DNA from 2 places in the Nonomuraea sp. NPDC050790 genome. Region 1 is predicted to be linked to the other one. Evidence: riboswitches for the same ligand, from Rfam matches in the RefSeq annotation. Region 1 holds a riboswitch; the other holds the start of a gene.

Region 1 (3,217 bases):
CGTGATGCCGACGGTCACGGTGAGGCCGTCGTCGAGACCGGCCACCCATTCGTGCTCCTTGGTGTAGCTCAGCTCGTCAGGGATGCTGCTCACTTACGTCCTCCTGCTGGTTACTGATTCTCGCCCGTCACGAACGGGCGCTGCGCTTGTAGAAGGGCAATGGGACGAGGTCCATGCCTTCTTGGCTGCCCCGGATGTCCACGGCCACGCCTTCGCTGACACCAGTGTCCACGTAGGCCATCGCGATGGGCTTACCCAGGGTCTGGGAAGGGGCCCCGCTGGTGACCTCGCCGACCACGGCGCCGTCCTTGGTCACCGGGTACCCGTGGCGGGGGACCCGGCGCCCGTGCGCGACCAGTCCGACCAGGCGCCGCCGCGGCGGGTCGTCCTTGACCGCCTCCAGCGCCGCCCTGCCGACGAAGTCACCGGGCTTGTCGAATTTCACCACTCTGCCCAGGCCCGCGTCGAACGGGGTGAGCGCGGTGGACAGCTCGTTGCCGTAGAGCGGCATGCCGGCCTCGAGACGCAGCGTGTCGCGCGAGGACAGTCCGGCCGGCATCAGCCCGTACGGCTCGCCCGCCTTGACCAGCGCGTGCCACAGCGGCACCGCGTCCTCGTTGGCGACGAACAGCTCGAAGCCGTCCTCGCCGGTGTAGCCGGTGCGGGCGATGAGGGCCTGGGCGCCGGCGACCACGCCGGGCAGCCCCGCGTAGTACTTGAGCCCCTCAAGGTCGGCGTCGGTGAGCGTGGAGAGGATCTCCTGGGCGCGCGGACCCTGCACGGCGACGAGCGCCCACTGCTCGGACTGGTCGTCCACGGCGGCGTCGAACCCGGCGGCGCGCGCGGTCAGCTCGCGGGCCACGAGGAGGTAGTTGGAGGCGTTGGCCACGACCATGAAGCGGTCCTCGGCGAGCCGGTAGACGATCAGGTCGTCGAGGACGCCGCCGTCCTCACCGACGATCATCGTGTAGCGGGCCCGGCCGGGGACGAGCGCCGAGAGGTGGCCGACGAGCGCGTAGTCGAGGGCCTCGCCGGCCTGCGGGCCGGTCAGGAAGATCTCGCCCATGTGCGAGAGGTCGAACAGTCCGGCGGCGGTGCGCACGGCGTTGTGCTCGGCGGACTCGCTGCCGTAGCGCAGCGGCATCAGCCAGCCGGCGAAGTCGGTCAGCGTCGCGCCGAGACTCTCGTGAACGTCTCGCAACGGTGTCGGTCGGGACATTGGTCTTCGCACCTCAGGGCAGGGTCGGATGCCAGCATCCTCCCCCTCTGTCATCGATGCCTGAGAGCTTCGCCCGGGTTTTGCCGGACTTTCACCTTCGGCGAGGCCCGGAGGCCTGCTTTCCAGAGGCACCTCGCCCGAGCGGTCCTTTGCCTTGAGAGGTTCGCGGGGAGGGCTTGCTCCTTCAGGGGCTCTGACCGGATTGTCAGAACGCTCTCCCGCACGGGTTCACCGGTGTCTTGGTCCAGCCTAGTGCCGTCACGGGGGTGTTGTCGCGTGTGGATCGCGCAGATCGATCTCTTCTGTGAGCTTGTGAAGGGTCGTGGCGCCGATGCGGCCCTCTGTGTACATCTGGCCGAGCGTCTCGCGTTGCGCCCTGGCGAGCTCGTCGCGCAGGTCATGGGGCGCGCGGGTGTGCGCCTCGACCGCGAGCAACTGCCGCTGCGCCCACAGCGTGCCGGTGTCGAGCCGGTGGGAGATCTGGTCGAGTCTGCGCATCGCCGCCGCGGCCGCCGCCTGCCGCGCCCGCGCCTCCTCCGGCGCCGCCAAACCCCCACTCTCCGGTACGGCGGAGCGGCACGTGAGCAGGGCGAACCCGCTGACCAGCACCACCGAGGCGGCGGCGAAGATCAACGCGTCCTGGGCGGGCAGCGCCGGGATGGCCAGTGCGATGGCCAGCGTCGAGGCCCCCCGGGTGCCGCCCAATGTCACGGCCCGCACGTTGCGCCGGTCCACGGCCAGCGCGAACGCCAGCCGTACCAGAAAGGTGGCGCCCAGCAGGGCGGCGGTCACGAGCAGGACCGTCGCGATCGGCAGGCCGGAGTGCGCGGCGCCCAGGTCGCGGAGCTGGAGCCCGAGCAGGACCGCGAGCGTCCCGCCGAGCAGGAACGTCAGGACCTGCCAGGTGATCCGCTCGGTGGCCCGTGCGGGGGTGTGGAAGAGGCGGCCGCGCGCGCCGACGTAGAAGCCGGCGGCGGTGACGGCGAGCGGGCCGGACAGTCCGAGCTTGCTCGCGCTGACCTCGGCGACGAACGGCGTGGCCAGCGAGAGCACGATCAGCGTGCCCGAGTCGGCCAGGCGGCGGCGCAGGTGCACGACGGCCCAGCCGATCGCGAGGCCGGCCAGCGCGCCGCCGGCGATCGCGCCGGCCAGTTGGAGCGCGGCCACGGAGACGGTTTCGGGGCGTTTGAGCTGTTCCAGGCCGATGGCCAGCAGGACGACCGCGACGCCCTCGTTGATCAGGCTCTCCCCGCGCAGCACGGTGAGCACGCGTTCCGGCGCGCCGAGCCGGTCCAGGACGAGCGCCTGAGTGGGTGCGAGGGCGGCGCCGACGGTCAGCGCGGCGCCCCAGGGCAGGCCGGGGAGCAGCAGGTGCGCGACGAGGGTGACGGCGCCGGCGGTGGCCAGGGTGAGGCCGACGCCCAGCAGCATGATCGGCCGCCAGGCGGCGCGCGACTCGCGGGGCGCGCTGCGCGAGGTGGCGTGGTGGTAGAGCAGGGGCGGGATGAGCAGGGTCAGGACGACGTAGGGGTCCATGGACACGACCGGCACCCAGGGCAGGATGCCCACGAGCATGCCGAGCAGCACGAGGAACGGCAGGGGCGGCAGCCGCCACCTGGTGCTGAGAAAGCGGGCCAGCACGATGGAGACGGCGACGAGCGCGGCGATGATCACCAGGTCGCTGGACAAAAGCTCGGGCTCCCTCCTGAGGGGGACGGGTTCCGGACAACGGTGGCGAGCCTAAGGGGGAAGTGTCCGGAAATGTCCGAGCTTGGAGGGTGGGGTGATCAGTGTTTGCCGAGAGGTTCAGGTGTCCCGCGTGTCGCTTGCCCTGCCTTTAGCGGGTCTTTCATCGCACACGACGCGGCCGGCCGTCCCCCCGGATGAACGGCCGGCCACGAGGTGTGGCCGGGAACCTGGCACACCCCAGCGGTTCCCGGCCACGTCTGTACGACCGGCGCCTGGCGGGACGCCGGCCGTACATGCTCCTCTAGATGC
Region 2 (3,217 bases), on a different contig from region 1:
GAGCTCCTGGAGGCGGCGGGGCTGAGCGAGGAGACGCTCACCGAGCTGGAGGACTACGGCCTGCTGGCTCCCGTCGCGCGCCGCTACGACGAGGACGCGCTCCAGGTGGCCCGCAGCGTCGGCGCCCTGGCCGGGTACGGCCTGCACGCCCGCCACCTGCGGGCGGTGAAGGCCGCGGCCGAGCGTGAGGCCGGGCTGGTGGAGCAGACCGTCGCCCCGATACTCAAGCGCCGCAGACCCGGCGCGATCGGGGAGGCCGACGAGGTGGCCAGGGAGCTTTCGGCACTTCTGCTCGACCTGCACGCGGCCCTGCTGCGCACGGGTGTGCGGAGCGTCCTGGGCCGATGAAGAGGCCACCGGCGCGCCCTCAGGTGTCCGCCGGGTGTTACGTTGAATTGCATAAGAGCGGTCAGGTGTCGGATACGGAGCAGCCGTGTTGCAGATGGAGGTAGTGGGCGTTCGCGTTGAAATGCCCACAAATCAGCCGATCGTCTTGCTCAAGGAGGCACACGGAGAGCGGTTCCTGCCGATCTGGATTGGGATGACCGAGGCGACCGCCATCGCGCTCGCCCAGGCCGAGGAGCCGCCGCCGCGGCCCCTGACCCATGATCTGTTCCGCGACGTGCTCAGCGCGCTCGGCGTCGGCCTGCGCGCGGTCAACATCGTCGCGCTGCGTGACGGCATCTTCTTCGCCGATCTGGTCTTCTCCAACGGCGTCGAGGTGAGCGCCAGGCCGTCCGACTCCATCGCGCTCGCCCTGCGCACCGGCGCCCGCATCTTCGCCAGCGAGGAGGTCGTGCAGGAAGCCGGTGTGATCATCCCCGACGACCAGGAGGACGAGGTGGAGAAGTTCAGGGAGTTCCTTGACACGATCACGCCCGAGGACTTCGGCAGGGCGGGGTAGGTATTTCAGTGCATTTACGCTTCACGACGCGCCGAGCCGGATCGTTGACTGCGCTTGGTCACGGTCCTACGGTGCAAGTGAAACCCGTGGTCGCGCGTTGCGAACCCCCAGATCAGGCCGCGGGATGAGAGAAAGCCGGAGGTCCGCGTGGCGGTCAGCAGCGGCGAGGGAAAGACGGCCGGCCAGGAAGATCCGGTGCGGCGCGAGAGTGCGCGGCAGCGTGCCGGAGAGCAGGGCCTGCTCTTCGACGACGCCCCGACGGCGCTCCCTGGTGACATCGGCTACCGGGGCCCCACGGCCTGCTCGGCGGCCGGCATCACCTATCGGCAGCTTGACTACTGGGCCAGAACCGGCCTGGTCGAGCCCACGATAAGGGCCGCCCAGGGCTCCGGTTCGCAGCGCCTGTACAGCTTCCGCGACATCCTGGTGCTCAAGGTCGTCAAGCGACTGCTCGACACCGGTGTCTCGCTCCAGCAGATCCGCACCGCCGTACAGCATCTGCGGGACCGAGGCGTCGCCGACCTCGCGCAGATCACGCTCATGAGCGACGGCGTCAGCGTCTACGAGTGCACCTCCGCCGACGAGGTCATCGACCTGCTGCAGGGCGGGCAGGGTGTGTTCGGGATCGCGCTGGGCAGGGTCTGGCGTGAGGTCGAGGGGTCGCTCGCGGAGCTGCCGGGGGAAAGAGCAGCGGCCGGTGACGACCCGGCCGACCACCCCGCCGACGAGCTGGCCCAGCGGCGGCGCGCACGCAAGATCGGATGAGCGGGTGCGCCGGAGCGACCGACGCGGTCCGGCGTAGTAATCTAGGTCCCGAAGGCTGACGACCCCGTGCGGGAGAGTCTCCGGCCCACCCAGGCCGGGGCGCCGAAGGAGCAACCCTCCCCGGAATCTCTCAGGCAACCGGTACCGCTCGGGTGAGGCAACTCTGGAAAGCAGGCACGCCGGCCAGGCGCGCCTCACCGACGGTGCAAGCCCCGCCCGCGGGGTGAAGCTCTCAGGTCCCATGACAGAGGGGGAGACCCGGCCACCGCGCCCCGGCGCCGGTCTCCATCGCCTCGGGAGGGCACCCTCATGACCGACCTGACAGCACCTCCGTTCTCCACCCGCCACATCGGGCCCTCGGCCGACGAGCAGCAGCGGATGCTGGAGACCGTCGGCTTCGAGTCGGTCGCCGACCTGGTCGCGGTGGCGGTCCCCGAGGCCATCAGGGCCAAGGACCGGCTCCGGCTGCCCGCCGCGGCGAGCGAGAGCGAGGTCATCGCCGAGCTGCGCGAGCTGGCCGGCCGCAACCGGGTGCTCACCTCGATGATCGGCCTGGGCTACCACGACACGATCACGCCCGCGGTGATCCGCCGCAACCTGCTGGAGAACCCCGGCTGGTACACCGCCTACACGCCCTACCAGCCCGAGATCTCCCAGGGCCGCCTCGAGGCGCTGCTCAACTTCCAGACGGTGGTCTCCGACCTCACGGGCCTCGACGTCGCCGGCGCCTCCCTCCTCGACGAGGGTACGGCCGCCGCCGAGGCGATGACCCTGGCCCGCCGGGCCGGCAAGTCCAAGAGCAACGTGTTCGTCGTCGACGCCGACGCCCTCCCGCAGACCAAGGCCGTGCTGGCCACCCGCGCCGAGCCGCTCGGCATCGAGCTGGTGGAGTCCCCGCTCGACGGCGAACTGCCCGAGTGCTTCGGCGTGCTGGTGCAGTACCCGGGCGCCTCGGGCCGGGTTCGCGACTTCCGCGCCGTGGCCGAGCGCGCGCACGCCGCCGGCGCCCTCGTGGTCGCCGCCGCCGACCTGCTGGCCCTCACGCTCATCGCCGCGCCGGGCTCGCTCGGGGCCGACATCGCGATCGGCTCCTCCCAGCGCTTCGGCGTGCCGTTCGGGTTCGGCGGGCCGCACGCCGCGTACATGTCGGTGCGGGAGGGGCTGCAGCGGCAGATGCCCGGCCGCCTGGTCGGGGTCTCGGTCGACGCCGACGGCGACGCCGCCTACCGGCTGGCCCTGCAGACCCGCGAGCAGCACATCCGCCGCGAGAAGGCCACCTCCAACATCTGCACCGCGCAGGTGCTGCTGGCCGTCATCGCCGGCATGTACGCCGTCTACCACGGGCCCGAGGGGCTGCGGCGCATCGCCCGGCGCGCCCACGCCCACGCCGTGACGCTGGCCGAGGTGCTGCGCGCGGGCCGGGTCGAGGTCGTCCACGGCGAGTTCTTCGACACCGTGACCGCCCGCGTGCCCGGCAGGGCCGCGCAGGTGGTCGCCGAGGCCGCCGCCCGGGGCGTCAACCTCTGGCAGGCCGACGCCGACCACGTC

The links. A riboswitch is a leader RNA that binds a small molecule or an ion and turns the genes downstream of it on or off. The one in region 1 is predicted to bind glycine.
Region 2: another riboswitch for glycine. It lies ahead of gcvP (aminomethyl-transferring glycine dehydrogenase); the one in region 1 lies ahead of gcvT (glycine cleavage system aminomethyltransferase GcvT).

What each region holds. Positions count from the first base shown of each region.
Region 1 covers NZ_JBITGF010000012.1:217,750-220,966, forward strand. The annotation lists gene gcvH (glycine cleavage system protein GcvH) at 1-93, opposite strand, end outside; gene gcvT (glycine cleavage system aminomethyltransferase GcvT) at 128-1,219, opposite strand; glycine riboswitch at 1,352-1,450, opposite strand; gene ACIBEJ_RS44985 (cation:proton antiporter) at 1,478-2,908, opposite strand; gene ACIBEJ_RS44990 (M28 family peptidase) at 3,210-3,217, opposite strand, start outside.
Region 2 covers NZ_JBITGF010000001.1:928,373-931,589, forward strand. The annotation lists gene ACIBEJ_RS04265 (MerR family transcriptional regulator) at 1-348, shown strand, start outside; gene ACIBEJ_RS04270 (bifunctional nuclease family protein) at 434-904, shown strand; gene ACIBEJ_RS04275 (MerR family transcriptional regulator) at 1,052-1,669, shown strand; glycine riboswitch at 1,729-1,826, shown strand; gene gcvP (aminomethyl-transferring glycine dehydrogenase) at 1,979-3,217, shown strand, end outside.